Regions from separate parts of the Streptomyces sp. NPDC005195 genome, predicted to be linked through region 2. Evidence: riboswitches for the same ligand, from Rfam matches in the RefSeq annotation. Region 2 holds a riboswitch; each other region holds the start of a gene.

Region 1 (10,522 bases), on a different contig from region 2:
AAGTCGGGCCTCATCGGCCTGACGGTGACGACATACGGGGACGAACCTTTCACCTTCACGGAGTTCGCCTACTTCGCGGAGATGGCCAGAGCCGCCACCTCGGCCGCGCTCGCCCGGGGCTACGCCCTGGTCATCCTCCCGGCGACCTCGCGCCACGACGTGTGGTCGAACGTCGCCCTGGACGGAACCGTCGTCATCGACCCCTCCGACCAGGACCCGGTCGTCAGTGAGCTCGTCCGCCAGGGCTTACCGGTCGTCTCCGACGGCCGCCCGGCGGGCACACTCCCGGTCACCGCCTGGGTGGACAACGACCACGAGGCCGCGGTCCTCGGCATCCTCGACCACCTCGCGGACGCCGGCGCCCGCCGGATCGGCCTCCTGACCGGCACCTCCACGGACACCTACACCCACCTCTCCACCACCGCCTATCTGCGCTGGTGCGAGCGGGTCGGACAGGATCCCGTGTACGAGGCCTACCCCGCCCATGACCCGTGTGCGGGGGCCGTCGCGGCGGACCGCCTACTGGCCCGTCCCGACCGGCCCGACGCCGTCTACGGCCTCTTCGACCCGAACGGCACCGACCTGCTGGCCGCGGCCCGGCGCTACGGCCTGCGGGTACCGGAGGACCTGCTGCTGGTCTGCTGCAGCGAGTCCACCGTCTACGCCAGCACCGAACCGCCCATCACCACGCTCTCGCTCAAACCGCGCCGGATCGGCACCGCCGTGGTCCAGCTCCTCATCGACGCCATCGAAGGGGTCGACTCGGACCAGCCGGTCGAGCAGGTGATACCGACGGAGCTGATCGTGCGGACGTCCTCCGAGCGGCGGTCGCCCCGCACGACGGTCAGCCCACCCCGGTCGCCCGAACAGGGGTGAGCCCGGCGCCGGCGCGAGAAGTCGAGTGCGGCGTCGGCACGCGGGGGGTAACCCGGCGTTCGCCGGTGTTGACGCCCGGTGGGCGCGCCACGGCGCGTCCACCTGCGAAAGCCCTGCCCAATTCGGGCGAAAACCGTGGCGAACAGGGCTCCTGCTCCGATTCACCACCCCTGGGTCATCACATGGCGGGATCCGCATTCCTATGATGGGCCCACGACACCGCGGGCCGCTGCGACCAGGCAGTCCGATCCGGTGCAGATGCGGCGCGATGGTGGTGGAGGGGTCGATGACTCAGGGGGCCGGTCAGGGACCCGAGGTGCTGCGGACGGAGACGTTGCGCGACTTCCGGGTGCCCGCGTACGTCCACGAGACCGGTCCGTACGTGCCGAGCACGCCTCCGGGCGAGCCTCTCGGCGCGGTCGACGGACTCGCCGAGGAACCCGACGGCTATACGCCGACACAGCGCGACCTGCCCATCATCAACCGGGGTGACACGGTTCAGGTCGCCGTCGGCCCCGAGGCCGGGTCGGCTCCGCAGCCGGCCGAGGGCCCGGGGCCGCTGTACGTCGTCGGCGACGTACACGGCTATCTCGACCAGCTGATCGCCGCGCTCCAGGAGCAGGGCCTCGTCGACGAGGCGGGCAACTGGTCGGCCGGGACCGCCCGCCTGTGGTTCCTCGGCGACTTCACCGACCGCGGCCCGGACGGCATCGGTGTGATCGACCTCGTGATGCGGCTGTCCGCCGAGGCAGCGGCGGTCGGCGGCTACTGCAAGGCGCTGATGGGCAACCACGAGCTGCTGCTGCTCGGCGCCAAGCGGTTCGGCGACACGCCGGTGAACTCCGGCGCGGGGACGGCCACCTTCCAGGCCGCCTGGCTGCTCAACGGCGGCCAGAAGACCGATATGGACCGGCTCCAGGACCATCACCTGCAGTGGATGGCCCGCCTCGACGCCATGGAGGAGGTCGACGGCCACCTCCTGATGCACTCCGACACCACCGCCTATCTCGACTACGGCGACTCCATCGAAGCGGTCAACGACACCATCCGCGAAACCCTCACCCGCAACGACGCCGACGAGTGCTGGGACCTCTTCCGGAAGCTGACCAGGCGCTTCGCCTTCCGTGACGACGGCGGCGCGGAAGCCGTGCTCTCCCTGCTGGACACCTACGGCGGCACCCGGATCGTCCATGGGCACAGCCCCATTCCGTATCTGCTGGGCGAGGTCGGCTCGGAGGAGGGCGAGGACAGCCCGAGCCCCGTGGTCGAAGAACCCCATCTTTACGCCGACGGACTGGCCCTCGCGATGGACGGCGGGGTGACCATGGCCGGAAAGCTGCTGGTCCAGCAACTGCCCCTGGGTGGCTGAGCGCTCACCGGGCAGGCGTCCGCCACAAAGGACCACGCCGGCCAGGGGGCAATTTCTTGAAACCCCCTGTCACGGCGTGCCGTCACCGCTCTACCATCGGCTTATCCGTAGCAGGCTCCCCTCCGTTTCTGCCCAACGGCTCGTCAGCGTGCGAGCCATCAGCCCTACGGAGCATCGGGGGATGCAGATGAACAGCGTTCCGCAGCACCTGCTCAGTGAGGACCGCCAGGAATACGAGCGGATCCTCGATGAGGCGCTGCGCTCCGCCCCGTACCGCCCGGAACTCGCCGCTGTCGGCCAGCGGCTCAACCCCGAGCAACTGCGCACCATGGCGCTCAACGCCACCGCGCTCATCACGGCGGCCGCGACGACCGAGTACGCGCACTACGTGAAGGTCCGCGAGGAACTGCGCCATCCGGCGCCGTCCACCCCAGCCGTCAGCGAGGAGATCGGCTCCGCGGAGCCGGGCGCCGCCGCGGTGGGGCTCGCCACCACCATGGGAGAGGTCACCGAGACCGCCGGAGCCGGAGCCATCGCCGTCATCGCGGTGCTCGCTCCCGTTCTCGCCGGAACAGCCGCGGTGATCTTCCTGCTCGTCGGCTACCTGCTGAAGGTACTCGATCCCGAACAGACGTTCGCCCAGACTCTGCTGACCACCGGCTGGGTCTTCGGCGCGGTCACGGCGGCCGCGATATTGGTCGCCGCGGTCGGGCTGCTGCTGACCGCACTGCGCAACGGCTCGTCCTCACTCCAGGCAGGAGCGCGCGGCGAGCTCGACGAGGAGCTGGACCGGGCCAGGGAAGCCTGGCGAGAGGCCCTGCTGGAGCGCGGCATCATGCCGTTCCTCCGGCACGCACTCGCCGATCCCGGCTCGGCGGCACTGGACCGTCCGTCACCGACACCCACCACCGGCCGCATGCCGCATCTCGGTTACAACCGGCCGGGGTTCAGCAGCCCCGACGGTGGGCCCGCGGCGGGCCCCCGGCCGAGCTTCTCCAGCCCGGACTTCACGAGCCCCGACTTCGGGGGGCCCGAGCACCAGCCCGAGTAACCCGGCGGGGCGACGGGGTAGCAGGAGGAGCCGGGCCCGCGCTGCCGAAGCGCGAGCCCCGATCGGTGTCCGGCATGCCCGCGTGCGGGCATGCCGGCGCGGGCGGCGGGATCAGAGGATGCCCTGCCGCCGGGCCGCCGTGATCCAGGAGGGAAACTCGGAGAGCAGCCGGTCGTACAGCTCCGGGTCCGGAAGGCCGCCGATGTCGTCCACGGCGAAGAAACCGACATTGTCGACGCGTCGGCCCGGCAGGGTGTCGAACCGCTCCAGCACGCCGTAATGGGACCGGCCCAGGCCCACGAACTGCCAGAAGATCGGCTCGTCCACCGCTTCCCGCAGTTCCCGCTCGATCTCGTTGTCGCGATAGACACCACCGTCGGAGAAGAACAGCACCAGGGTGGGATCGGCGGCCGGATGCTCCCTGACATACGTACGCACTTCGGCGATCGCCTTCTGCTCCTCGTTCTGGATGCCGACCGTCCGCATGTCCACCTGCCCGGCCAGCAGCCCTTTCCGCGGCTTCTTGCTCCGCCGGAAAAGGCTCAGCTCACCGACTCGGACGTGGAGCCTGAGCCACTCGGGCAACTCGCCGAGGGCCAGGTCCGGCAGCCGGGCCGCATGGGAGGCGAACGTCCACGCCTGCATCACGCCGTCGTCGTCCAACTGCGCGGCCACGGCGGCCATCCGCTCCACCACGTCGGCCACGACGCCCTTCGCGTAGAGGAAGGACATGGACCCGGAGGCGTCCAGGATCAGCACCACACGCGCCGTGACACCCTCCGCTCCGTGCTTCCGCAGGCTGACCGCCACCTGCTCCTTGCGCAGCGAGAGCCGCTTGCGCATGTCCACGGGCAGCCGCTCCTCGCCCTTGCTCACATGCGACGCGGGGGCCGGGCGCGCCTGTGGTGCCGGGGATGCCGGAGGCGCTGGGGAAGTCCAGGGTGCCGGGGGAGCCTGAGGGGCCGGAGGGGCGGGCACGGCGCCGGGCAGGACCAGGGGCGGCGGCACCGGCGCGGAGGCGGGGAGGCCGGGCTCCTCGTCCACGCTGATGCCGAAGTCGGTGGCGAGTCCCGCGAGTCCGGACGCGTACCCCTGTCCGATCGCCCGGAACTTCCACTGTCCGCCGCGCCGGTACAACTCGCCGCCGATGAACGCCGTCTCCGTCGTGGCCTCCATCTCGAAGCGCGCGAACTCCCGCTGCGTCCCGGCGTCGAGCAGCCGCAGTGTCAGCCCGGACAGCTGACCGAAGGTGCCGCCGTCGGCCGAGGCGCCCAGCACGACCCGCTCGATCTCCGGTTCCAGGGAGCGCAGGTCCACTTCGACCGTGTCCGTCGTGACACCGGCGTCCTGGCGTTTTCCCAGGTGACGTACGGCACCGGAGACGTGCCGCGGCTGGTTGTAGAAGACGAAGTCCCCGTCGTCCCGCACCCGGCCGTCCGCACCGAGCAGCAGGGCCGAGGCGTCCGCGTCCGGCGCGCCGGGTCCTCCCGTCCAGCCGAGCACGGCCCGTACGGCCCCGACGGCCACCGGAAGGTTGGCGCCCTTGCTCATGGATGTCGATGTCATGGGCTCAGTCTGCCGACGGAACCCGGCCGTCCGCAGGGGAGAACTCCCGTGACATGCCGGCCCGACACTTGGTGCCGTGTCCTCCGGGGTCTTCAGGGTCTTCGGGGACGTGGTGCTCAGGGTGCTCCAGACCCTGAGCACCACGTTCCCGGAGCGTCGGTGCGTCAGTCCGCCAGCGGCAGATACACCCGGTTCCCGCTCGCCGCGAACTCCTTCGACTTCTGGAGCATCCCCTCGGCGATCTCCTCGGGCGAAGCGCCCTCGGCCGCGGAGCCACCGAACTGCTCCGCAATGCTCTGGCTGATCTTCATACTGCAGAACTTCGGGCCGCACATGGAGCAGAAATGCGCTGTCTTGGCGGGCTCGGCCGGCAGTGTCTCGTCGTGGAACTCGCGAGCCGTGTCGGGGTCGAGGGCCAGGTTGAACTGGTCCTCCCAGCGGAATTCGAAGCGGGCGTCGGACAGCGCGTCGTCCCATTCCTGCGCGCCTGGGTGCCCCTTGGCCAGGTCGGCCGCGTGGGCGGCGATCTTGTAGGTGATGACGCCGGTCTTGACGTCGTCACGGTTGGGCAGGCCCAGGTGCTCCTTGGGCGTGACGTAGCAGAGCATCGCCGTGCCCCACCAGGCGATCATCGCGGCACCGATGCCGGAGGTGATGTGGTCGTACGCCGGCGCGACGTCCGTCGTCAGCGGGCCGAGCGTATAGAACGGAGCTTCATCGCAGATCTCCTGCTGAAGGTCGATGTTCTCCTTGATCTTGTGCATCGGGACATGTCCCGGGCCCTCGATCATCGTCTGTACGTGGAAACGCTTCGCGATCGTGTTGAGTTCCCCGAGCGTCCTCAACTCGGCGAACTGAGCTGCGTCATTGGCGTCTGCGATCGAACCGGGCCGCAGCCCGTCGCCGAGCGAGTACGTGACGTCGTACGCGGCGAGGATCTCGCAGAGCTCCTCGAAGTTCTCGTAGAGGAACGACTCCCTGTGGTGTGCCAGGCACCAGGCCGCCATGATCGAACCGCCGCGCGAGACGATGCCGGTCTTGCGGTTCGCGGTGAGCGGTACGTATGACAGCCGCACGCCCGCGTGGACCGTCATGTAGTCCACGCCCTGCTCGGCCTGTTCGATGACCGTGTCCTTGTAGATCTCCCAGGTCAGCTCCTCGGCACGGCCGTCGACCTTCTCCAGCGCCTGGTAGAGGGGGACCGTGCCGATGGGAACGGGGGAGTTGCGCAGGACCCATTCCCGCGTGGTGTGGATGTTGCGGCCGGTGGACAGGTCCATGACCGTGTCGGCGCCCCAGCGGGTCGCCCAGGTCATCTTCTCGACCTCCTCCTCGATCGAGGAGGTCACCGCGGAGTTGCCGATGTTGGCGTTGACCTTCACCAGGAACCGTTTACCGATGATCATCGGCTCGGTCTCCGGGTGGTTGACGTTCGCGGGCAGCACCGCGCGGCCGGCGGCGAGCTCCTCGCGGACGACCTCGGGGTCGACGTTCTCGCGGACCGCCACGAACTCCATCTCGGGTGTGATCTCACCGCGGCGGGCGTAGCCGAGCTGGGTGACCGCCTCTCCGGGGCGGCCCCGACGCGGCTGACGCGGCCGGCCCGGGAAGACCGCGTCGAGGTTGCGGAGGCCCCCGCGCGGCGAGGTGTGCTTGATCCCGTCGTCCTCGGGGCGGACCGGTCGGCCCGCGTACTCCTCGGTGTCGCCCCTCGCGACGATCCAGTGCTCACGCAGCGGAGCGAGTCCCCTGCGTACGTCCGTGTCGACGGTCGGATCGGTGTACGGGCCGGAGGTGTCGTACAGCGTGACGGACTGCCCGTTGGTGAGGTGCACCTGACGGACCGGCACCCGCAGGTCGGGGCGCGAACCCCCAACGTATGCCTTGTGCCACCCGACGGACTGCCCGGCCTCCCGGGGCTCTTCGCCCAGTGACACGGCCGACGGCTCGTCCGTCTGGCTGGAGGCAGGCGTGCGTACGTCCTTGTTGGTCATGAGACCTACTCCCTACGCCGGCATTACCCGGTAACAGGTTCAGCGGTCGACGCAGCGGCTTCCGTCTGTCGATGTTTCATGTGAAACATCGCTGAGACGAAGGTCAGCGCCCTCTCAGCCCGGTGCTCCGAGCTCCCGCGTGTGCAAAGGTGCCTTCACGCTAGCGTCATGTCTGGCGCGGTGAACAGAGGGCCCTCGCCGTTCTTGCGATGATCGGTCGGTGACCACGATGCAGCAGCCCCCGTTCCCGCCGCCCGAGTCGCGGCGCGGCTCCGGTCCCGGCGAGGGCCCTGTCCATGGCCATGGGATGGGCCCTGGACAGGTTTCCGTAAACGGCCATGGGCACGGGCCGAGTGGTGGCGACGGGCGAGACGGCGGGCACGGAACGTGGGGCGGCGGGCACGAACCGGGCCGCGGCGGGCACGAACCGAGTGGCGGCAACGGATCGGGGGAGGGGCACGCGCCTGGGCCGGACGCCCTTCCCGGGCCGGGGCACTCGCACAGCCACAGTCATGGCCCCGCCGCGCCCGTCTCCAAGCATCTGCGCAAGGTCATCGCGGCCGTGCTGATTCCCTTCGCCGCGGCGGTCGTTGCGGGTCTCGTGGTGCTCTGGCCCGGCGGCGCCCCGTCGCACGAACGCACCGGTGTCGGCTTCGACCGGCAGAGCCAGCAGGCCTCGGTCACCCAGGTCGTCCAGGTGGACTGCAAGTCGGTGAACGCCTCGGGGGACGCCCCGACCGGCGACACCCCCACCGCGGAGGGGTCCTCCGCCCAGCGGCAGGCGACGGGCGCGTGCAAGAAGGCGACGATCCGGGTGGACACCGGCAAGGACAAGGACCGTACGTTCACGGAGATCGTCCAGCCCGACCAGTCACGGCAGTTGCACCAGGGCGAGAAGGTCGTGGTCGCGTACGAGCCCTCGGCGCCCAAGGATCTGCAGTACTCGGTCACCGACGTGAACCGGAAGTTCCCGATGGCGCTCCTCGCCGGGATCTTCGCACTGGCCGTCGTGGTGGTCGGCCGGATGCGTGGTCTCATGGCGCTGATCGCGTTGGCCGTCAGCTTCCTCATCCTGACGTTCTTCATCCTGCCCGCCATCCTGGAGGGGGCGAATCCACTGGTCGTGGCGGTGGTCGGGGCGAGCGCCATCATGCTGATCGCGCTCTACATGTGCCACGGCCTGTCGGCCCGTACCTCGGTGGCCGTACTCGGCACACTGCTCTCGCTGGTCCTGATCGGTGTGCTCGGCTCGGTGTTCATCGGCTGGGCGGCCCTGACCGGCAACACCGACGACAACACCGGTCTGATCCACGGCCTGTACCCCTCCATCGACATGAGTGGTCTGCTGCTCGCGGGCGTGATCATCGGTTCGCTCGGTGTGCTCGACGATGTGACGGTGACGCAGACCTCGGCGGTCTGGGAGCTGCACGAGGCCAATCCCACCATGGGCTGGCGGGGCCTGTACCGCGCGGGCATCCGGATCGGCCGCGACCACATCGCGTCGGTCGTCAACACCCTCGTCCTGGCGTACGCGGGAGCCGCGCTGCCGCTGCTGTTGCTCTTCTCGATCGCGCAGAGCAGCGTCGGCGCGGTCGCCAACAGTGAGCTGGTCGCCGAGGAGATCGTGCGCACCCTGGTCGGCTCGATCGGCCTGGTCGCCTCGGTGCCGGTCACCACCGCGCTGGCGGCCCTGGTGGTCTCCGCCGACCGTACCGGGACTCCGGGCGCCCCCACGGCGGCCACAGGGCCCGTGGCGCCCGTACAGGAGCCCGTCGGGGCCCGGGGGCCGGTCCGTGGCGGCAAAGGCCGTCGCCGCAAGCACTGAGGCCACCGCGCGCCCGCCCCGAGCGCGCAGAAGCGTTCCTCCACGAAGGGGCGGAAACGTTCAGCCCGCGCTCTGCTCCTCCGCCAGGATGCGGTCCAGCGCCTCGTCGAGATGCGTGTCGAAATCCGCGAGGGAACGCTCCTGCCCCAGCGGTACGAGCTTGTCGGTGCGGTCGAGGAAGGCCACCAGCGGTGCCGCGCCGGACCGGAACAGAGCGTGGTCGCCGCCCACCTGAAGCCGGATCAGTACCTCACCGAACGCGTCCGGATCGGCGGGCGCGATGTGCACATCGCCGTCGCCGCACGGCCTGCCCACGCCGTCGATCAGCAGCTCCCGCCCGAAGGCCCAGGTCACGGGCGCGTCTCCGGGCAAGTGGAAGGTCAGCCGCACGGCGTACGGATCACAGGTCTCGTAGCGCAGCTCCACCGGGATGCGGAAGGACAGCTCCTCCGACACGAGGAAGCTCATCATGACCTCTGCCTGTACCGACTCGCGCATCGCCTACCCCGTCGTTTGCCGTCGACTGGCCAGGAATCGTCCCCCTGACACTGCTGGAATCTTGCTCAACGTACACAAGAGATCACAAGGAGTGAGTTTTCAGATGCTGATAGAGATCGCGAGTGTCCCCAGTAGTCTGCCGATCTCACCTTGCAATTGTCGTGCCGCTGCTAGCAGTCGGTCGGCCTGGTGGACAGGGAGAGAAATGGCCATTGTCGCGGCGGTCGCCCCCGCGGTGATGGGCAGTGCGGCACACACCGTTCCCAGCGCGTACTCCTGCCGCTCGGTGACGGGTTCCATCCGTCCCGTCCGCTCCAGACGCCGCAGCAGGCCGGCGTTGTCGCGCACCGTGTACGGAGTGAGCGACCGCACGGGATAGCGGTCGAGGTGATCCCGGCGGGCCCTCTCGTCGAGCTGCGACAGCAGACATTTGCCGATCGCGTGGGCGTGCCCGGTCTCCCTGAAGTCGGCCCACTCCTCCACCGCCGGATTCCCGGGGGTGTCCGCGACGCACATGACCTCGATCTCACCGTCGCGGTAGACCGCGTAGTACACGGGCGCACCGATCGAGTCGCGCCACCGGGCCAACGCGTCGCTCACCGTGCTGCGACGTTTCTGCTGGGCTCCGCTGCTGCTCAGCCGCTCGGCGGCCTCACCGAGGAAGAACAGGCCCTTCTCCCGGCACAGATAGCCCTCGTGCACCAGGGTGCGCAGCAGGTGGTAGGCCGTGGGCAACGCGAGCCCCGCCTCCCGGGCAAGCTGTTTCGCGGGGGCCCCGTGCTCGCGCGCGGCGACGGCCTCCAAGAGCCGCATCGCCCGTTGCACGGAGCCGATCAGGGTGGTCGGGTGAGGCTCCGGGGGCCCGGTCCCCAGCCGGTCGGTGCGCGCGGCCGGCACGGGGGCACAGATCTCCGCGGGTGAGGAACGCGGCTGGGCCGGCGGGACGTAGGACGCAGCGGAGGCACTGGACCGCTGGAGGGGTGGAGTGAGTGATTCTGTGGGTGCGATGTCAACCGTGGCCAAGGGGCACTCCCGAAGCGCGAGGGGAACCGCCCGTGCGGGGGGACACGGGAGGGGGCTGTGCGCTGCCCGCGGGGAGTCGGCCCCGCGTCGAATTCCGGACTTTAACCGCCTGCCACCGCTCGCAGAGGGTCCCGCCGGAAAACTTCCCTCGGCCGAGGGAACCTGAGGTTCCCTTTGCCCACCTGCCCGTTACCCGCGACTCACCCGGTAGTGCGTCACCAGTCGCCGCGGGAGGACGAACTCGACGTGAACTTGCGCACCACGTAGATCAGGCCGCCGACGAGCGCGACGAAGACCAGCGCCTTGAAGAGCAGGCCGAT
Region 2 (10,522 bases):
CGATTTTTGCGTCAATCTCGGTCACGGGACAAGCCTGCCATCCCGGACTGACACTCGGTACCCGAGCGCCCCCCGTCCCGCGTCAGAAGCGCGTGAATCTCGCGGAATTCCTCCGAATTCCGGCGCGGTGACGCCGCCGGGTGGCCGCCGGGCCGCCACCCGGCCGGGCGCCCACCGTGCCGGGCCGGGCCCTCGCGTCGGCCGCCCGAGGGAGTGCCTCGGAGCCCGCCTGGCTAGGCCATGGCCTCCTTCAGGGGACGCGACGGATCCGAGAGGATCTCCGGGTCCAGCGGCATGCCCGCCTCGATCAGACGGCGGCCCTGGGCCAGGTCGCGGGGACGGCCTACCGCCAGGAGGGCGACGAGGCGGGAGTCGCGCAGCCAGCAGACCGTCCAGGCGGCGCCCGCGGAGTCGCCGCGCCAGAGGGTCGTGTCGGCGGGCGCGTGATGGCCGACGTACTGGACGAAACGGCCGAACTGCTCGGACCAGAAGTACGGAACCGGGTCGTACGCCACCGGGGCCTCGCCGATGATGTTCGCCGCCACCGTGCGCGGTCCCTGAAGGGCGTTGTCCCAGTGGTGGACGAGGAGGCGCTCCTCGTACCGGCCCGAGGGGAAGGAGGCGCAGTCGCCGACCGCGTAGACGTCCGGCAGGGAGGTGCGCAGGTGGTTGTCGGCCACGACCTCGCGGTGGGCCCCGAGCTCGATGCCGGAGCCGGCCAGCCAGGCGGTGGCGGGCCGGGCACCGATGCCGACGACCACGGCGCCCGCGGGGACCCGGGACCCGTCGTCGAGCACCACGGCACCGGGCTCGACGCGCTCCACGCGCGCGTGGGTGCGCAGCGAGGCCCCGCTGTCCGCGTACCAGGAGGCCATCGGCGCGGCCACCTCGGCGGGCAGTGCCCCGGCCAGTGGCCGGTCGGCGGCCTCGACGACCGTCACCGCGCACCCGGCCTCGCGCGCCGCCGTGGCGAACTCCGCGCCGATCCAGCCCGCCCCGACCACCACGATGTCGTGCTGCCGGACGAGCACGGGGCGCAGCCGTTCGGCGTCGTCCAGGGTGCGCAGCAGATGGACGCCGGGCATGCCCTCCGCGCCGGGGAGCTGGATCGGTTCCGCGCCGGTCGCAAGGACCAGGAGGTCGTAGGGCACCGGTCCCGTGACGGTGTCCAGCTCGTGGTCCCCGGGGCGCAGACCCAGCGCCTCGCAGCCGAGTCTCAGTTCGATGCCCAGTGCCTCGAAGTCGATGTCGAAGGCGGAGTGCTCGGCCTTTCCGAGCAGCACCGCCTTGGACAACGGCGGCCGGTCGTACGGCTGGTGCGGCTCGGCGCCGATCAGTGTCACACCGCCGGTGAATCCCTGTTCGCGCAGGGCGACCGCGGTCTGCACGCCGGCCATGCCCGCGCCCGCGATGACGACCCGGCGTGCCGTAGGCCCCTGCTCCTGCCCCTGCGTCTGCTCGCTCACCTGATCACCATAGACACCTGACAATCCGTCAGTCAGGGGACGTGCTCAGTGACTGTTCCACAATGCGGCTCGGTGTCAGCGGGTCCGTCCGGCGCGTGCGGCCCGTACGGGGTGTTCGGCGTGTTCGATCCGCTCGGTCCGTACGACCGCGCTCGTCCCGCCGCCCGTCCGCGAGTCCCCCTCCCCGCTCTCCTCCAGCCGCGGCCGGGCCTGGCCGTCGAGCACAGGGTCCAGAGACGGAGGCTCCCTTACTGAGGCATGCGGCGGCGAGCTAGGGTGGTCGACGTAGAGCACTCGCGGGAGCCCGGACGCACCGGGCTGAGAGGGAGGCTGGCGGCCTCCGACCGTACGAACCTGATCCGGGTCATGCCGGCGAAGGGAGGGGCTGGACGCCCATGTCGCGTACACCGGCGGAGAGGTCCGTCATGTCCGACGTCCTGGTGGTGGGGGGCGGGATCATCGGCCTGGTCACGGCCTGGCGGGCCGCTCAGCGCGGGTTCACCACGACGGTCGTGGACCCGGAACCCGGCGGTGGGGCCGCGCAGGTCGCCGCCGGAATGCTCGCCGCCGTCACCGAGCTGCACTACGGAGAGCAGACCCTGCTGGGCCTGAACCTCGCCTCCGCGCGCCGCTACCCGGACTTCGTCGCCGAGCTCACCGAGGCGACGGGCCAGGATCTCGGCTACCGCCGGTGTGGCACCCTGGCCGTCGCCCTGGACTCCGACGACCGCGCCCATCTGCGGGAACTGCATGCCCTGCAGATCCGCTCGGGTCTCGAATCCGAGTGGCTCAGCGGCCGCGAGTGCCGCCGGCTGGAGCCGATGCTCGCGCCCGGTGTCCGTGGTGGTCTGCGCGTCGACGGCGACCACCAGATCGACCCGCGCCGACTCGCGAAGGCCCTGGTCACGGCATGCGAGCGAGCCGGAGTGGTGTTCCAGCGGACCTGGGCGGAGCGGCTGACGGTGGTCCGGGAGCGGGCCACCGGCGTCGTCACCGCGGGCGGCGAGGATCTGGCGGCGACACAGGTGGTGCTGGCCGCGGGCAGCCTCAGCGGGAGCCTCGAGGGCGTGCCCGACGACGTGAGGCCGCCCGTGCGCCCGGTGAAGGGGCAGGTGCTGCGGCTGACCGTGCCGAAGCGGTACGCGCCCTTCCTGAGCCGCACCGTGCGGGCCGTGGTCCGTGGCGGCCAGGTCTATCTGGTGCCGCGCGAGAGCGGCGAACTCGTCGTCGGCGCGACCAGCGAGGAGCTGGGCTGGGACACCACGGTGACCGCGGGCGGCGTGTACGAGCTGCTGCGCGACGCCCATGAGCTGGTGCCCGGGATCACCGAACTGCCGCTCACCGAGACCAGGGCCGGACTGCGCCCCGGCTCGCCCGACAACGCTCCGCTGCTCGGCCCGACCGGGCTCGACGGACTGTTGCTGGCCACCGGCCACCACCGCAACGGCGTCCTGCTCACTCCCGTCACCGGGGACGTCATGGCGCACGTCCTCGCCTCGGGCGAGCTCCCCGAGGAAGCGCGCCCCTTCACTCCCCACCGGTTCAGCCCGACACGCACGGAGCAGCCCGTATGAACATCCTCGTCAACGGCGAGCGCCGGCTCGTCGCCGCGGGCACCGCCCTCGACACGCTCGTCGCCACCCTCACGCCGGCGCCCTCCGGCGTCGCCGCCGCGCTCAACGAGACCGTCGTCCCGCGCACCCAGTGGTCCTCCACGTCCCTGCGCGAGGGAGACCGTGTCGAGGTCCTCACCGCTGTCCAAGGAGGCTGACCCATGGCCGACGATCCGTTCGTCCTCGGAGGTACGTCCTACTCGTCCCGGCTGATCATGGGTACGGGAGGTGCGCCCAGCCTCGACGTGCTGGAACGGTCGCTCGTGGCGTCCGGGACGGAGCTGACGACGGTCGCGATGCGCCGGGTGGATCCCGGGGCGCACGGCTCCGTCCTGTCGGTGCTCGGCCGGCTCGGCATCCGGGTGCTGCCGAACACCGCGGGGTGCTTCACCGCGGGCGAGGCCGTGCTGACCGCGCGGCTCGCCCGGGAGGCGCTCGGCACCGACCTGGTCAAACTGGAGGTCATCGCCGACGAGCGCACCCTGCTGCCCGACCCGATCGAACTGCTCGACGCCGCGGAGACACTGGTCGACGACGGATTCACGGTGCTGCCGTACACGAACGACGACCCCGTGCTCGCGCGGAAGCTGGAGGATGTCGGGTGCGCGGCGGTGATGCCGCTCGGCTCGCCCATCGGGTCCGGCCTGGGGATCCGCAACCCGCACAACTTCGAGCTGATCGTGGAGCACGCGCGCGTGCCGGTGATCCTCGACGCGGGAGCCGGTACGGCGTCGGACGCGGCGCTGGCGATGGAGCTGGGGTGCGCCGGTGTGATGCTCGCCTCGGCCGTCACCCGTGCGCAGGAACCGGTGCTGATGGCCGAGGGCATGAGGCACGCCGTGGAGGCGGGACGTCTGGCGCGGCGTGCGGGGCGGATTCCCCGGCGGCACTTCGCCTCGGCGTCCTCTCCCGCGGAGGGCCTGGCACGGCTGGACCCGGAGAGGCCGGCTTTCTAGGGCCGCGGCGGGCGAACGTTCGCGAAGGGGGCACCTCGCACGCCCCTTGAGGCGGTAGGACGGTAGGGCGGCGGGGCGGCGGATTCCGGCCCGGGGAGCGGGTGGAGCTCCGGGTGGTGGGCCCGCCGTCAGCGGAGCGGGCCGCGTCACCTCTTCGGCGCGATGTGCGTCACAGGACGGCTGCAGTCCCGCCCCGGTACGGGCCACGACAGGAAGGCCGACGGCGACGGCTCGTAGACTCGCCTGCGTGGATACGACCCTTCAGGACCCGCTTGTCGGGCAGCTGCTCGACGGCCGCTATCGCGTCGACGCCCGGATCGCGGTCGGCGGGATGGCCACGGTCTACAGGGCCCTGGACACCCGCCTGGACCGCGTGCTCGCGCTCAAGGTGATGCACCCGACGCTGGCCGCCGACGTCTCGTTCGTCGAACGGTTCATACGGGAGGCCCAGTCGGTGGCCCGGCTCGCGCACCCCAACGTGGTGCAGGTCTTCGACCAGGGGGCGGACGGGTCGTACGTCTATCTGGCCATGGAGTACGTCGCGGGGTGCACCCTGCGGGACGTGCTGCGCGAGCGCGGGGCGCTCCAGCCGCGGGCCGCGCTGGACGTCCTGGAGCCGGTGCTCGCCGCGCTGGGCGCCGCGCACCGCGCGGGGTTCGTGCACCGCGACATGAAGCCGGAGAACGTCCTCATAGGGGACGACGGCCGGGTCAAGGTGGCGGATTTCGGCCTCGTCCGGGCCGTGGACACCGTCACGCAGACGACGGGGTCCGTGCTCGGCACGGTGTCGTATCTGGCTCCCGAGCAGATCGAGCACGGCACCGCGGACACCCGCGTCGACGTGTACGCCTGCGGAGTCGTCCTCTACGAGATGCTCACCGGCGGCAAGCCTCACTCCGGCGACTCCCCGGCCCAGGTGCTCTACCAGCACCTGCACGCGGACGTGCCGCCGCCGTCGGCCGTCGTACCGGGCATGCCCTTCGCGCTCGACCAGCTGGTCGCCGCGGCCACCGCCCGCGACCCCGGGCTGCGCCCGCACGACGCGGTGACACTGCTCGGCCAGGTGCTGGAGGCGCGGGCCGGGCTCACCGCCGAGCAGCTCGACGCCGTACCGCCGCAGGCCGTCACCGCGGGCCACGACAACGCGGAGGACCGTACGAGCGTGATCCCGCGCTCCCTGTCCGTGCCTCGCCTGCTGCCGGTGAACGAGGCCGAGGGAGCCGACGGGATCAACCGGACCAGCCGGTTCGAGCAGACCAGTGTGCTCGCCTCCGAGCCGCCCGCCCCCACACGGCGGCGCGGCTCACGCCCCCGGCGCGGAACGATCATGATCGTCACCGCGATCCTGCTGGCGCTCGGCCTCGGCGCGGGCGTCTGGTACATCAACTCCGGACAGTTCACCAAGGTCCCGCTGCTGCTGGCGAAGACCGAGACGCAGGCCAGGTCGCGGATCGAGGCGGCCGGGCTCGACGTCGGGCAGGTCAGGCACGCGTACAGCGACACCGTGAAGCGCGGCACCGTGATCAGCAGTGATCCGCACCCCGGCGCGCGGATCCGGGACCACGACTCCGTGTCGCTGACCGTCTCCGACGGCCCGAAGACGGTGCGGGTGCCCGACCTGAACGGCTTCACGCTGCCCAAGGCGAGGGAAGTGCTGAAGGACGAGGGGCTCGCCGCGGGCATGATCACCCGGGAGTTCAGCGGGGACGTGCTCAAGGGCTCGGTGATCCGTACGGATCCGGAAGCGGGCACGCGACGGCACGCCGGTTCGGCCATCGCCCTCGTCGTCAGCAAGGGCAGTCCGGTGGAGATCGCCGATGTCACGGGGACATCCGTCGAGGACGCCAGGGCGGAGCTCGAACAGGCGGGTCTCAAGGTGAGGATCGCCGCCCAGCGGGTCACCTCGGAGTTCGACAAGGGCCAGGTCGCCCAGCAGTCGCCGGACGCGGGCAGCGAGGCCGCCACGGGCGACACCGTCACGCTGACGCTCTCCAGGGGCCCGGAGATGGTCCCGGTGCCGGACGTGGTGGGCGACAGCGTGGACGACGCGAAGAAGGCGCTGGAGGACGCGGGGTTCGAGGTCAACGAGGACCGCGGGCTGCTCGGGCTCTTCGGGGACCACGTCAAGAACCAGTCGGTGGACGGCGGCAGGACCGCGCCCAAGGGGTCGACGATCACCATCGAGATCCGCTGAGCCGAGGAGTCCGGAAGCCACGGAATCGGTCCGGGCGGTCCGCCGGCGGAACCCGAAGGTCCGCCGGCGGGGTCCCCCGGAGCGCGTGACACCCTGAAGGGTGTGACCAGCAAGCAGCTCCGCAATCCCGTCGGCGGCCATGTCCCCGTGGCCGGCGGCCTCAGCTCCGTCGGTCTTGCCTACGCGCGCGAGATGGGCGCGGAGACCGTCCAGGTCTTCGTCGCCAATCCGCGCGGCTGGGCGACGCCCGCCGGGAACCCGAAGCAGGACGAGGAGTTCCGCGCGGCCTGCGCGGCCGAGTCGATCCCCGCGTACGTGCACGCCCCGTATCTGATCAACTTCGGTTCGCACACCGCGGCGACGGCCGAGAGGTCGGTGGAGTCGCTGCGGCACTCGCTGCGCCGGGGCCGTGAGATCGGCGCGCTCGGCGTGGTCGTGCACACGGGGAGCGCCACCGGAGGCCGGGAGCGTGCGGTGGCCCTCGCTCAGGTGCGCGCACACCTGCTGCCGCTGCTGGACGAGCTGACCCACGACGACGACCCGTACCTCCTCCTGGAGTCGACCGCGGGCCAGGGTGCCTCCCTGTGCTCCCGGACCTGGGACTTCGGACCGTACTTCGAGGCACTGGACGCCCATCCGAGGCTGGGCGTCTGCCTCGACACCTGTCACATCTACGCGGCGGGCCACGACCTGACCGGGCCGGACGGGATGCACCGGACACTCGACCTGCTGGTGGACACGGTCGGCGAGGGCAGGCTCAGGCTGATCCACGCCAACGACTCCAAGGATGTGGTCGGCGCCCACAAGGACCGCCACGAGAACATTGGTACCGGCCATATCGGCGAGGACCCGTTCCGCGCGCTGATGACCCACCCCGCCACCGCGGGCGTACCGCTGATCATCGAGACGCCTGGCGGCAAGGAGGGGCACGCGGCGGACGTGGAGCGCCTGAAGAAGCTGCGCGACGGCTGAACCCGTCGAGCCACGAATACCCCCGAGGGGTGTGTGGCCAGGTAGGTGGTCGCCATGGTGGTTCCGCTCGCGCAGGAACCGCCACCCGGCGTCGACCTCATGGCCGCCCGTGGCGCGCCTGTACCACCGCCGACGCACCCGCCGGCGCGCGCCGGGTCAGAGCTCGGGGCCTTCCCCGGGCTCCTCCTGGTACGAGTAGCGCTGCTCACGCCACGGGTCGCCGATGTTGTGGTAGCCGCGTTCCTCCCAGAACCCGCGGCGGTCGGCCGTCATGTACTCGACGCCGCGGACCCACTTGGGCCCCTTCCAGGCGTACAGGTGCGGGACGACCAGGCGGAGCGGGAACCCGTGCTCCGCGGTCAGCAGTTCGCCGTCCTTGTGGGTGGCGAAGATCGCGCGGTCGGAGGCGAAGTCGTCGAGGCGCAGATTCGAGCTGAACCCGTACTCGGCCCAGACCATCACATGGGTGACGGCGGGCGAGGGCGGGGCGATGTCCAGGATCGTGCGCGCGGGGATTCCGCCCCATTCGGCCCCGAGCATGCTGAACTTCGTGACACAGTGCAGATCGGCCATGACCGAGGTGTACGGAAGGGCCGTGAACTCCTCGTGGGTCCAGCAGTGCTTCTCACCGTCGGCGGTGGCGCCGAAGACCCTGAACTCCCAGCGTTCGGGGCGGAACTTGGGCACGGGACCGTAGTGCGTGACGGGCCAGCCGCGCTGCAGTCGCTGCCCCGGCGGAAGCTCCGACTGTGCCGCCGCTCCCGTTCCCCGCTCCACCGGCTGACCCATGACTCCATCCTGACAGACCCGGGACGGTGCCCATGACCAGCACAGCCCCTACCAGGGCAACTCCTACTAAGCATGCACTTACTGGACGGCCCGGAACGCCGGTGCGAGGATGCGGCGCAGCCTGCCCAGTTCCCCCCGCTTGGAAGGAGCCTCTGCGATGCAGGGCGACCCCGAGGTCATCGAGTTCCTCAACGAGCAGCTCACCGGCGAGCTGACCGCGATCAACCAGTACTTCCTGCACGCGAAGATGCAGGAGAACTTCGGCTGGACGAAGCTCGCGAAGTACACGCGGCACGAGTCCTTCGACGAGATGAAGCACGCGGAGGTGCTCACCGACCGCATCCTCTTCCTGGAGGGCCTGCCCAACTACCAGCGGCTGTTCCACGTCCGGGTGGGTCAGACCGTCACCGAGATGTTCCAGGCCGACCGGCAGGTGGAGGTCGAGGCGATCGACCGCCTCAAGCGCGGGATCGAGGTGATGCGCAACAAGGGCGACATCACGTCCGCGAACATCTTCGAGTCGATCCTCGAGGACGAGGAGCACCACATCGACTATCTGGACACCCAGCTCGAGCTGGTCGAGAAGCTCGGCGAGGCGCTCTACATCGCACAGCTGATCGAGCAGCCGGAGAGCTGACCCGGCGGCGGAGCCGGTACGAGAACTAGGCGGCCTCGGCCGTCACCGTGGGCGCCGGGTGACCCGCGACGCCGGAGAGCTCCGCGAGGGCGGGCCTGCCCTGGTCCGCGAGCTCCCGGCGCGGACACGCGCCACGGCCCAGCAGGGACTGGATCTGGCGGACGCACGAACCACAGTCCGTGCCCGCCTTGCTCACCGACGCTATCTGGCGCGGGGTGCAGGCGCCGTCCTCCGCGTGCTTCTTCACCTGCGCCTCGGTGACACCGAAGCAGCTGCAGACGTACACGCGGTTCACCTCCCGGAGCGGGATCGACAGGGTCGACAGGACTAACGGGTAACGCCCCTCCCGATGAACGGTGAGGCTAACCTAACCTTACCCGCCGTCCGGAATCCGCAAAAGCGCGGTGGGGCGCGGATCGTATGTGATCCGCGCCCCACCGCACTCCGCCGCGAGGGACGGAACAGACCTCGGTCCGCTACTGGTCCCGGTACATCTCGGCGACCAGGAAGGCCAGGTCAAGGGACTGGCTGCGGTTCAGACGCGGGTCGCACGCCGTCTCGTAGCGCTGGTGCAGGTCGTCCACGAAGATCTCGTCGCCACCGCCCACGCACTCGGTGACGTCGTCGCCGGTGAGCTCGACGTGGATGCCGCCGGGGTGCGTGCCCAGGCCCTTGTGGACCTCGAAGAAGCCCTTGACCTCGTCGAGCACGTCGTCGAAGCGGCGGGTCTTGTGGCCCGAGGCCGCCTCGAAGGTGTTGCCGTGCATCGGGTCGGTCACCCAGGCGACCGTCGCGCCGGAGGCACTGACCTTCTCCAACAGCTCGGGCAGCTTGTCGCGGACCTTGTCGGCGCCCATCCGGACGATGAAGGTCAGGCGGCCCGGCTCACGGTCGGGGTCGAGACGGTCGATGTACTGCAGGGCGTCCTGGGCCGTCGTCGTCGGGCCCAGCTTGATGCCGATCGGGTTGCTGATCTTGGAGGCGAACTCGATGTGCGCGCCGTCCAGCTGCCGGGTGCGCTCACCGATCCACACCATGTGGCCCGAGACGTCGTACAGCCTGCCGGTGCGGGAGTCGACGCGGGTCAGCGCCGACTCGTAGTCGAGGAGCAGCGCCTCGTGGGAGGCGTAGAACTCGACGGTCTTGAACTCCTCCGGGTCGGTGCCGCAGGCCCGCATGAAGTTCATCGCGTTGTCGATCTCGCGCGCCAGCTGCTCGTAGCGCTGGCCGGACGGGGACGACCTCACGAAGTCCTGGTTCCAGGCGTGCACCTGACGCAGGTCGGCGTAGCCACCGGTGGCGAAGGCGCGCACCAGGTTGAGCGTGGAGGCGGACGCGTTGTACATCCGCTTCAGCCGCTCGGGGTCCGGGACACGGGCCTTCTCGTTGAAGTCGAACCCGTTGACCGAGTCGCCCCGGTACGTCGGCAGGGTCACGCCGTCCCGGGTCTCGGTGCCCTTGGAACGCGGCTTCGAGTACTGGCCGGCGATCCGGCCGACCTTCACCACCGGCACCGAGGCGGCGTACGTGAGCACGGCACCCATCTGGAGCAGGGTCTTGAGCTTGTTGCGGATCTGGTCGGCCGACACCGCGTCGAAGGCCTCGGCGCAGTCGCCGCCCTGGAGGAGGAACGCCTCTCCCTTGGCGACGGATGCCATCCGGGCGCGCAGCTGGTCGCACTCGCCCGCGAAGACGAGCGGCGGATACGACTCGAGGTCCGCGATCACATCGCGCAGAGCCTCGGCATCGGGGTACTCGGGCTGCTGCGCCGCGGGCAGGTCTCGCCAGGTGTTGCCAGCGCTCGCGCTGGACTTAGCGTTCACGGTCACCTGCACAACACTACGGGGTCGCACGCCGCGTCCTCTCCCGATGCCCAGCGGCTGAGACGTGTCACG
Region 3 (10,522 bases), on a different contig from region 2:
TCCTCGGTGTTGCCTCCGCCACGGCCGCGCTCGCGCTCGGTGTCGCCGGCAACGCACTTGCTTGCAATATCCGTGACTTCTCGGCCGTCGCCTCGTGCGACGACAACGGGAAGGGCATCATCACCGTGACCGACACCGACGCCTCCGGCGTCGAGGCCACGGTCTCCGTCTTCCTCGAGGCCAACGGCGCGGACTCCCGCCAGGTCGGCTCCGAGACGGTCAAGGGCACCCGCGAGGGCGCCACTGTCACCTTCTCCGAGGACTGGGCTCCCAACGCCACGTACCGCGTCCACGTCACGGCCGGGAAGATCGTCAACGAGGACGTCTCGCCCCAGCTGACCACGCCGTCCAAGGCGTGCAAGTCCGACGAGTCGCCTTCTCCGACGCCGAAGCCGTCGGAGAGCTCCTCCTCCCCCGCCCCCTCGGAGTCGGCTTCCGCGACCCCGTCGGAGTCGGAGAGCAGCGCCGCGCCCGCGACGCCGGGAGACAACGCCCCGTCCCCCGCGGTCGGTGACTCCAACCTCGCCGAGACCGGTGCGAACTCCAACACCCCGATGATCGCCGGCATCGCCGGTGCCTTCGTGGTCGTCGGCGGCGGAGCGGTCTACTTCGGTATGCGCCGCCGCGGCGCCTCGAAGACCGGCTGAACCGCACCACGCCTGTAGGACCGTGTGGCCCGCCCCCTCCCGGAGGGGGCGGGCCACACGTCTGTGCGGGGCGCTGCCCGAAGGCCGTCCGCCATCCGAAGGCAGCCGGTGAGGACGGCGGGGGCTGCTTCGCGACGGTGGCTCCGCGGGTCCGTTACAGGCCTCGGCCGCCCCCCTCGCGTCCCGATGGCGTGGCACGCGGTCACCGGGACGCGCGGGTGCCCCGGTGGCGGTGGTCGGAGGTCTATCCGGCCGAGGACTCCCCGAGTACGACGACCTCGGCCTCGTCGAACGCCACCGCGACCTGGTCGCCGGGCGCGGGCGCCTCCCGCAGCGCGCATGCCGCCTCCAGCCGCGGCGCGCCCTCCGGCTGGAGATGGACGGCTACGTGGGTGCCCCGGAAGGTGCGTGCGGTCACCGTGCAGGGCAGCCCGTCGGCGCGGGCGACCAGCCGTACGCCCGCGGGTCGCACGAGCAGCGTGCCGGGACCCTGTGGCGTGTTCTCGGGTACCGGAAGCTTCCCCCACGGCGTGTCCGCGATCCGGCCGGTCACCGTCGCGTCGGCCACGTTGTCGAAGCCGAGGAAGCGGGCCACGAACTCGTCCGCCGGATGCTGCCAGACCTCAAGTGGCGTACCCGACTGGGCGATCCGCCCCTCGCGCATCACCACGACCCGGTCGGCCAGCGCGAAGGCCTCACCCTGGTCGTGCGTGACCGCGAGCACGGTCGTACCCAACTGTCCGAAGAGTGCACGGAGTTCGACGACCAGCCGTTCGCGCAGCGAGCGGTCGAGCTGGCCGAGCGGTTCGTCGAGCATCAGCAGCCGGGGCCGGGGAGCGAGGGCGCGGGCCAGCGCGACCCGCTGCTGCTCGCCTCCGGACAGGGCCGCGACGGCCCGGGAGGCGGCGCCGGGCAGCCCGACGAGGTCCAGCAACTCGCCGACCCGCAGCGCCTGTTGTTCCTTCGGCACGCCGTGCATCCGGAGCCCGAAGGCGACATTGCCGCCCACGTCGCGCTGCGGGAAGAGCTGGTGGTCCTGGAACATCAGCCCGACGCCCCGGCGGTGCGCGGGCACCCCCGCCTGGTCGTGGCCGGTCAGGAGCACACGTCCCGCGTCGAGCGGCTGCAGTCCGGCCACCGCCCGCAGCAGCGTGGACTTGCCGCTGCCGCTCGGTCCGAGCACGCACACGATCTCGCGCTCGGCGACCTCCAGATCGACGGCGTCCAGCACGGGCCGGCCACCGAAGCGCACGGTCGCCGCCTCGACACCGAGCAGGATCTCCGGTGCCCCCGTACCCGTACCCGTAGCCGTACCCGCACCCGTCGTCCCAGACGTCGCCTTCATGACGAGCCTCGCCATCAGAACTCCCCTGTCCGGTCGGTCCGCATACGCTCCAACAGCAGCAGCGCCACCGCGCACACCACCATCAAGATCGTCGAAAGTGCCATCGCCTGCCCGTAGTTGAGGTCACCGGCGCGCCCGAGCAGCCGCGCGACCGCGACCGGCAGCGTCGGGTTGTCGGGGCGCGCGATGAAGACCGTCGCTCCGAACTCCCCGAGCGACACGGCGAAGGCGAACCCCGCCGCGATCAGCAGCGCCCGCCGCACCATCGGCAGGTCGACCTCCCGCCACACCCGCCACGGCGAGGCACCGAGCACCGACGCCGCCTCCCGCAGCCGTCCGTCCACCGCCCGCAGCACGGGCAGCATCGTCCGTACGACGAAGGGGACACCCACCAGCGCCTGCGCGAGCGGCACCAGGATCCAGCTGCTCCTGAGATCGAGCGGCGGCTCGTCCAGCGCGATCAGGAACCCGAAACCGACGGTCACGGCGGACACACCGAGCGGCAGCATCAGCAGTGCGTCGAACCCCCGCACGAGACGACCGGCGCGGCCGGTCAGAGCGGCGGCCGCCAGACCTCCGATGACCACGGCGATCGCGGTGGCGGCGAACGCGTACTCCAGGGAGTTGCCGATCGCCTCGATCGGGGCCACCAGGAAGATGCCGCCGTCATCGGAGGCCAGCGCCCTGTAGTAGCCGAATCCGAAGCCGCCCGGGGTGTCCAGGGACCGCTGGACCAGGACTCCGAGCGGCAGCACGAGCAGGACCGCGATGCTCGCGAGCACTCCCGTGAGCAGCGCCCACTGCCCGGCCCCGCGCGGCCGGCGGGCTGTCGTCTCCGGGGCCACCAGACGCAGGGCGGTCTCCCGGCGGCGTACGGTCCCCGCGTGGACGGCGAGGATCGCGCCGACGGCCACGAACTGGATGATCGTCAGCACCGCCGCCGTCGCGAGGTCGAAGATCTCCGAGGTCTGCCGGTAGATCTCGACCTCGAGGGTGGAGAAGGTCGGCCCACCGAGGATCTGGACCACCCCGAACGAGGTGAAGGTGAAGAGGAAGACCATGAGCGCCGCGGCGGCGACGGCCGGGCTCAGGGCAGGGAGCGTCACCCTGCGCCAGGCCGCGAACCGGGAGGCGCCGAGCATGCGCGCGGCCTCCTCCTGACGCGGGTCGAGCTGCGACCAGAGCCCGCCGACCGTGCGGACGACCACCGCGTAGTTGAAGAAGACGTGCGCGAGCAGGATCGCCCAGACCGTGGTGTCGAGCCGTACGCCCCACAGACCGTCCAGGAGTCCGCCGCGGCCGATCAGCGCCAGGAAGGCCGTACCGACGACGACGGTGGGCAGCACGAAGGGAACGGTCACCACCGCGCGCAGCACCTGCTTGCCCCGGAAGTCGAAGCGCGCGAAGACATACGCGCCGGGGAGCGCGATCAGCAGCGTGAGCGCTGTCGAGGCGAGCGCCTGCCAGGTGGTGAACCAGAGCACGTGCCGGATGTCGGACCGGCCGAGCACCTCCCCGATCCGCCCGAGCCGCCAGACCCCGTCGATCCTGAGACCGCGGGCCACGATCGCCGCGACGGGGTAGGCGAAGAAGACGCCGAAGAACACGACCGGCAGGGCCATGAGCCACAGCCGCGTCGCGCTCCCCCGCCTCCTGGGCGCCGCCTCGGCTACTTCAGTACGAGCGAGGTCCACGACTTGACCCACTGGTCACGGTTCTTGGCGATCTCGGCCGGAGCCAGGGTCTCGGGGTGCTCGGCCTGCGGGCCGAACTTCACGAACACCTCGGGCACCTTGGCGGTCTCACGGACCGGGTACACGAACATGTTCAGCGGCATGTCCTCCTGGAACCTGAAGCTGATCAGGAAGTCGAGGAGCGCCTTGCCGCCCTTCGTGTTCCTCGCGTTGCTCAGCAGCCCCGCGTACTCGACCTGGCGGAAGCAGGTGCCGCTCGCGACCCCGGTCGGCGCGGTCTTCGGCTTCGGGTCGGCGTAGATCACCTCGGCCGGCGGGGAGGAGGCGTACGAGACGACCAGCGGCCGGTCGGCCTTCGCCTTCTTGCCGCCCGCGGACCCCGAGAACTCGTCGTTGTAGGCCTGCTCCCAGCCGTCGACCACCTTCACGCCGTTGGCCTTGAGCTTCTTCCAGTAGCCCTGCCACCCGGCGTCCCCGTACTTCGCGGCGGTCCCGAGCAGGAAACCGAGGCCGGGCGAGGACGTGGACGCGTTCTCGGTGACGAGCAGGTTTTTGTACGCGGGCTTGACGAGGTCGTCGAAGGAAGTGGGCGGGGCCAGTTCGCGCTTGCTGAAGTAGGCCTTGTCGTAGTTGACGCAGATGTCGCCGGAGTCGATGGGCGTGACCCGGTGCTTCTCCTCGTCGACCCGGTACTCCTGGGCGATCTGGCCGGAGCCCTTGGGCTCGTACGGCTGGAACAGCCCGTTGTCGAGCGCGCGGGAGAGCAGGGTGTTGTCGACGCCGAAGAAGACGTCGCCCTGCGGGTTGTCCTTGGTCAGGATGGCCTTGTTGACGGCCTGGCCGGCGTCGCCGTCCTCGAGGACCCTGACCTTGTAGCCCGACTCCTGCTCGAAGGCGTGCAGCACGCTCTTGGAGTAGGCGAAGGAGTCGTGGCTGACGAGGGTCACGGTCCCGGCGTCGGCGGCCTTGTCGCCGGAGCCGGACGAGCCGCACGCGGACAGCGTGACGAGGCCCAGTGCGGCGAACACGGCCGCGGTCGTCCTCTTCTTGGTGCTCACTGAATTCCTCCTGGGGTGACCAGGAAGAGACGCGGCCCTGCCCGGGAACTCGGCGGTTCCCGGGCAGGGCGCAACAGCTTGAGTGATGCCCGAACTTCCTACCCAGAATGACCTGGGCGAGGTTCAGAGGGTCTGCGGCCCACCGGTGTCCCGGCTGCCGCACTCTCAGCGCTGTGGCGCTCCCCTGTCGGAATATGAAGATGTCGGAATATGAAAATGTACGTGCCAGGTCAGACTATCGCTCGGTCGCCGCGAGCTGGCCGCACGCCCCGTCGATCTCCTGGCCCCGGGTGTCCCGGACGGTGACGGGTACGCCGTGGGCCGCGATGGCCTCGACGAACGCCTTCTCGTCCTCGGGCCGCGAGGCGGTCCACTTGGAGCCCGGGGTGGGGTTCAGGGGGATGAGGTTGACGTGCACGGGCTTGCCCCTGAGCAGCCGGCCGAGCCGGTCACCGCGCCAGGCCTGGTCGTTGATGTCCCGGATGAGGGCGTACTCGATGGAGAGCCGGCGCCCCGACCTGGCCGCGTACTCCCAGCCCGCGTCGAGCACCTCCCGCACCTTCCACCGCGTGTTCACGGGGACGAGGGTGTCGCGCAGCTCGTCGTCCGGTGCGTGCAGGGAGATGGCGAGGCGGCACTTGAAGCCCTCGTCGGAGAACCGGTGGATGGCCGGGACCAGTCCGACCGTCGACACGGTGATGCCGCGCTGGGAGAGTCCCACGCCGTCCGGCTCGGGGTCGGTGAGCGCGCGGATGGCGCCCACGACCCGCTTGTAGTTGGCGAGCGGCTCGCCCATCCCCATGAAGACGATGTTGCTCAGCCGCGCCGGGCCGCCGGGGATCTCCCCGTCCCGCAGCGCCCGCATGCCGTCCACGATCTGGTGCACGATCTCGCCGGTCGACAGGTTCCGGTCGAGTCCGGCCTGGCCCGTGGCACAGAACGGGCAGTTCATCCCGCAGCCCGCCTGGGAGCTGATGCACATGGTCACCCGGTCCGGGTAGCGCATCAGCACGGACTCGACGAGCGTGCCGTCGAAGAGCCGCCACAGGGTCTTGCGCGTGGTGTCCTGGTCGGTCGACAGATGCCGTACGACGGTCATCAGCTCGGGAAGCAGCGCTTCCTGGAGCTTGCCGCGCGCGGCGGCCGGGATGTCCGTCCACTCCGCGGGGTCGTGCGCGTACCGCGCGAAGTAGTGCTGCGAGAGCTGCTTGGCGCGAAACGGCTTCTCCCCGATCTCGGCAACCGCCTCTTTACGCTCGGCGGGCGTGAGATCGGCGAGGTGCCGCGGCGGCTTCTTGGCTCCGCGGGGGGCGACGAATGTGAGTTCTCCGGGCTTCGGCATAACCCTTCCAGTGTCGCAGATCAACTCGACTGGCCCAGGCCGGAGCGGGGTGGGGGTGGTCACCCGTGGGCGTCGGCTGTCAGCGTGGGTCGGCCTCGCACGGCCCAGGGACGGCCCAGAAGACTGCCCGCGCGTCGCCGACATGATCCAGATCGCGTCCGCCCAGGGCCGTCACCGCGAGAGCGAGGTCGCCGCTACGGGCACTGGCACTGGCACTGGCACTGGCACTGGCACTCAGCGACCGTGTCACCGAACCAAGTTCCTGCCGTCGCCCTTCGACGCAGGCGGTCGGACACCCCCTTCATTGAGACATCACAGCAAAATGCGCGAACATGGCTGAAGAGGCTGTTTTGGTATGCACCAGGGAGCCACGGATGGACGCCTCGGACGAACTTCATCGAAGGGCTTGCCCGTCGGCTCTTCTGACGCTGGACGGTGCCCTGCGCGACCTCAACGCTGCCATGGCCACGGCGCTGGGCAGGCCGGCGGAGCAGTGCCTGGGACGTGACTTCGTGGACCTGTGGCCTGCCAGCCAGCGGATGTCGGCCGAAAGTCTGGTGGCCCACGCCGCCAGGGCGGATGCGGTCGCCATGCGGGAGCTGCACTTTCCCGGGCAACACGGAATACCCGTTACCTGTTTGTTCGAGGCGCGACCGGTGAAGGATCCCGCCGGTGACAAGCGGCTGATACGGGTGCGCGTCCTGGATGCACGAAACGACCTGGCCAGCCTGCTGATCCCGTTCCGGCTGGCCACCGCGGCCGCCGGCCTCGGCCTGTGGATGTACTCACCCGAGAGAGACCAGCTGGAGTGGCTCGGTGGCCTACCCAGCCTGGTCGGGCTCGTCCCGGATCCAACTGCGCCGATGTCCAAAATAATCTCGGCAATACACCCCGACGACAGGGAGGCCTTCCAGCAGCTCCTGCGCTCGGCCTCCATCCAGCGGTCCCCCTGGGTGAGGCAGCGCTACCACACCGCGCATGACGGCTGGCACCGACTGGCCGTTCAGGTCAGTCGGCTCCAGCTGGGCTTCGACGGCCCCGAACGGGTCTTCGTGGTGATCCGCGACGACACCAAGCAGGAGAAGCGCAAGCAGAAGGCGCAGGCCGCGCTGACTGCCGAGCGACAGCGCGCCAAGGACACCGCCGACTTCTCCTCCGCTTTGATCACCGCAGCCACGGAGCAGGAACTGCAGCAGGTCGTCCTGACCCGGCTCGCCGCGACCTTCGACGCCTTCGGCACCGTGCTCGCACTCGTCGACGACAACCGCCTGTGCATCTCCACCGATGCCAGGAGAGACATGCGCGAGGTCGAGGCCCTGCACGGCCTGCGGCTGGACCAGCCGATCCCGCTGTCAGAGGTCATCCGTACCGGCAAGCCGCAGTTCATCACCGACCGGAAGGACTTCACCCGCCGCTGGCCGCACGCCCCGCTTCTGCGGTTCCTCCAGCTCGGCTCCGACTACGCCATCTCGATATCACCCCCCTCGGCGAGCCCGGCGATCAGCCACTCGGCGCCTGGTCGATGCTCTACCCGCGCGGATACCTGTCGTCCCTGGATGAGCAGACCCTCGTGGGCACGCTGGCCCGTCTGGCCGGCCAGGCACTCAAGCGGATCAGGTTGCAACAGGCACACGTCGAGCTGGCCACGGCGCTGCAGCAGACCATGCTCCCCACGCTGCCCGAGCACCTCCCGGGCCTGGAGGTCGCCGCCCGCTACCGACCCAGCCGGGACGGGCTGGACATCGGCGGGGACTGGTACGACGCCTTCGTGATGCCCGACGGTGCGATCGCCCTGGAGATCGGCGACGTCCAGGGGCACGACGTGGACGCCGCCGCCTTCATGGGACAGGTCCGCTTGTCCCTGCGCGCGATCGCTGCCCAGGAACCGGATCCTGGAACCGTGCTGACCCGCACCAACGACCTACTCCTCACGACCGCTCCCGCACGATTCGCCAGCTGCACCCTGCTGCACATCGACCCGCACGATGGACAGGTCACCGGCACCAGCGCCGGCCATGTGCCGCTGCTGTGCGCACGCAGAGACGGCAGCCACGAGGTCCGCGAGCTGCCGGGCGGGCCGGTCCTGGGCGTCCTGCCCGGCACCGAATACCGCGAGGGGACCTTCACCCTGGACGACGACAGCACGCTGATCATGGTCACCGACGGCGCGGTCGAAGGACCAGGCCTGACGCTGGAAGCCGGACTGGAACGAGCCGGAACACTGGCCGCCCAAGCCGTCCACGACGGACTGAACGCCGAGGAGACCGCCGACCGCGTCCTCGACGCCGCGATCGCGGTCGACCACCTCGACGACGTGGCCGTGCTGGTCATACGACGCGCATGACGACGCCCGCGTCCGCGTCCTGCCACCCCTTTATGCGGGCCCCACTGCAAGACCTGGTGCTCATACTTTGCTCGTCTACGCGTTCTTTACCGCATCGTGCGGGGTGGAAGGTGCTCTTGAAGAAGGGCCGACGGTCCGTTCGAGGGGGCCTGGTGGTGCAGGGCCTTGGTGTGATCGCTGTCGGACTGGCCATGCTGGTGTACGGCGCTGCAGCACGGTGAACGACTCCGCCGCTGAGCCGCAATGCCTGGTCCGCCGCGACCGAAGGTCCTACGTACTCACTGCCCCCTCAAAGCGAACTATGGGCGGCACGGTTGCCGAGGGTCGCTTGGCTGGTGAGACAGTCGCGCGCGACTGCCGGCGATCGATTCCGGTCGCGACGGTTGCTGTACCTCCCTGCTGTGCGGCAGGAAGGGTTCTGCTTGGATCAGTCGATGATTTCAGCTGGCACACCGGACGAGACACGAGAGAGAGCAGAGCTCGCGGTCTGGTTCGGCGGGGCCTCCTTGGCATGCTTGTTCTGCTGCCCGTTCTGGATACTGGTCAGCTTCGTCTCGCTCCCCATGGCACTCGTCGGGCTCGTGCGGGCCTGCGTGGAGTACCACGCGTCGAAGTCGGGTCGAGCGAGTAGGACGCGAGCTGTAGTGGGTGCCGTGCTGTCTCTCCTGGGGGCAGCAGCGGCGATCACCTACATGATCTTTCTGGCCAACCATCCCGATCTTCCCGTCCAGGAGTAGCAGGCGAACAGCCACCGCTCGAGGAGTGAGGTAGGGCGTCCAGGGGCGTGACCAGAGGATTCTTGGCACTTCCCGGGCGTGTCACGCAGGGGCAGCAGCACTGAGTGGTGTGCATCGTGAAGTTGCAGGTCATGGGGCTGGTGTGCGCGGGCTTCGGGATACTGGGCTGGTCGGCGGCCGGTGGCCGGTGGCCGGTGGCTACGGTGAAGATCGTCCGACTGGGCGGTCGGGGCGGTTTCTGGGGTTCTGCTGCGTCCGCCGCGAGCGTCCGCCTACGATCCGTCGCCCTGCGGATAGCGCCACCGGATCGCGGGGAGGGAGCGGGGTTGTCCGGGCTGGAGCGGATCACGGCTCGCCGAGGCGAGCTGGACGTGCTCGCCGAGGAGCTGGGCAAACGACTTGGGGAAGTCGGGGCGGAACGGGATGGTGTGTTCCCGAGACCGTTGCCGTTCACGTTCGCGACTTCGGGACGTCTTGGACACCGGTCCGGGGCGATTCCGATCGTGCAAAACGCTCAGGTCTGGTCAACGGTTTCCGGGATGCCGTCCGCGACAGGCTGCGTAGCCGGGGCCGAGGGGGCGGCGGCGCCGTCTGCCGTGAGGAATCCGGGACGCCGCGTGCGCGACAACATGAGCAGACCCATGACGAGCGCCGCGCCGAAGAAGACGCTGAAGGACACGGCGCCGGTGAGCAGACCCGCCGGCAGTCCGTGCGCGGTGACGACCCAGCCGAGCACGGGCGCCCCGATACCCTGGGCGAGGTATCCCGCGAGGTAGCCGCCGGACACCATGCTCGCGCGGTGGTGCGGCGCGGCGTAGGAGTTGAGGACGGTCAGCCCGCCGGCGAAGTCGAAGGCGTAGGCCGCGCCCGCGCACGCCGAGGCGAGGAGGAAGACCGCCATCGAGTGGGTGGCGCTGGTGACCACGAGAAGCCACACCGCGGCGACCGATCCGATCGCGCCGACCGTCACCAGGGTCCACGGTCCCAGACGCCGTGCCAGCAGGGCGCTGACTGCGATGAACGCCGCGAACACCGACAGCAGCGCGCCGGTGACCAGGGCGTTGGTCGATCCCGCCAACTGGTGGGCGATCTTCGCGCCGAGCGGCAGCACGATGGCGCCGAGCAGGAAGGACGACGCGAACGCGACCGCGCCGGCGGCGAAGACCCCGCGGTTGCCACGGGGGATGACGATCGCACGGACCCGCCACCGGGTGCGCGTCTCGTTCGCGGTGTGGTGCGGCATGCCGGCGACGAAGCAGATGACGACCGCGATCACGGCGGCGAGGACGAAGAAGTTCAGGTGCAGCGGAAAGGGGGCGTACTGGGTCAGGGCGCCGCCGACCAGCATGGCCAGG

What was found. Region 2 has a riboswitch for thiamine pyrophosphate ahead of thiO (glycine oxidase ThiO). Riboswitches for the same ligand answer to the same signal wherever they lie in the genome.
Region 1: another riboswitch for thiamine pyrophosphate. It lies ahead of thiC (phosphomethylpyrimidine synthase ThiC); the one in region 2 lies ahead of thiO (glycine oxidase ThiO).
Region 3: another riboswitch for thiamine pyrophosphate. It lies ahead of ABZV34_RS21205 (thiamine ABC transporter substrate-binding protein); the one in region 2 lies ahead of thiO (glycine oxidase ThiO).

What each region holds. Positions count from the first base shown of each region.
Region 1 covers NZ_JBEXHZ010000007.1:53,555-64,076, reverse strand. The annotation lists gene ABZV34_RS10840 (LacI family DNA-binding transcriptional regulator) at 1-876, shown strand, start outside; gene ABZV34_RS10835 (metallophosphoesterase) at 1,163-2,245, shown strand; gene ABZV34_RS10830 (hypothetical protein) at 2,427-3,296, shown strand; gene ABZV34_RS10825 (VWA domain-containing protein) at 3,408-4,862, opposite strand; gene thiC (phosphomethylpyrimidine synthase ThiC) at 5,027-6,856, opposite strand; TPP riboswitch at 6,849-7,005, opposite strand; gene ABZV34_RS10815 (YibE/F family protein) at 7,077-8,681, shown strand; gene ABZV34_RS10810 (SsgA family sporulation/cell division regulator) at 8,742-9,179, opposite strand; gene ABZV34_RS10805 (IclR family transcriptional regulator C-terminal domain-containing protein) at 9,279-10,076, opposite strand; gene ABZV34_RS10800 (DUF5326 family protein) at 10,418-10,522, opposite strand, start outside.
Region 2 covers NZ_JBEXHZ010000039.1:12,217-22,738, forward strand. The annotation lists gene ABZV34_RS28410 (Rv2175c family DNA-binding protein) at 1-25, opposite strand, end outside; gene ABZV34_RS28415 (FAD-dependent oxidoreductase) at 234-1,466, opposite strand; gene ABZV34_RS28420 (hypothetical protein) at 1,542-1,691, opposite strand; TPP riboswitch at 1,753-1,864, shown strand; gene thiO (glycine oxidase ThiO) at 1,862-3,040, shown strand; gene thiS (sulfur carrier protein ThiS) at 3,037-3,237, shown strand; gene ABZV34_RS28435 (thiazole synthase) at 3,241-4,035, shown strand; gene pknB (Stk1 family PASTA domain-containing Ser/Thr kinase) at 4,283-6,229, shown strand; gene ABZV34_RS28445 (deoxyribonuclease IV) at 6,332-7,201, shown strand; gene ABZV34_RS28450 (sulfite oxidase-like oxidoreductase) at 7,358-7,990, opposite strand; gene bfr (bacterioferritin) at 8,148-8,627, shown strand; gene ABZV34_RS28460 ((2Fe-2S)-binding protein) at 8,653-8,922, opposite strand; gene ABZV34_RS28465 (class II 3-deoxy-7-phosphoheptulonate synthase) at 9,104-10,456, opposite strand.
Region 3 covers NZ_JBEXHZ010000020.1:11,069-21,590, reverse strand. The annotation lists gene ABZV34_RS21220 (LAETG motif-containing sortase-dependent surface protein) at 1-647, shown strand, start outside; gene ABZV34_RS21215 (ABC transporter ATP-binding protein) at 892-1,926, opposite strand; gene ABZV34_RS21210 (iron ABC transporter permease) at 2,007-3,686, opposite strand; gene ABZV34_RS21205 (thiamine ABC transporter substrate-binding protein) at 3,662-4,744, opposite strand; TPP riboswitch at 4,822-4,940, opposite strand; gene rlmN (23S rRNA (adenine(2503)-C(2))-methyltransferase RlmN) at 4,980-6,086, opposite strand; gene ABZV34_RS21195 (PAS domain-containing protein) at 6,461-7,858, shown strand; gene ABZV34_RS21190 (PP2C family protein-serine/threonine phosphatase) at 7,750-8,430, shown strand; gene ABZV34_RS21185 (MFS transporter) at 9,682-10,522, opposite strand, start outside.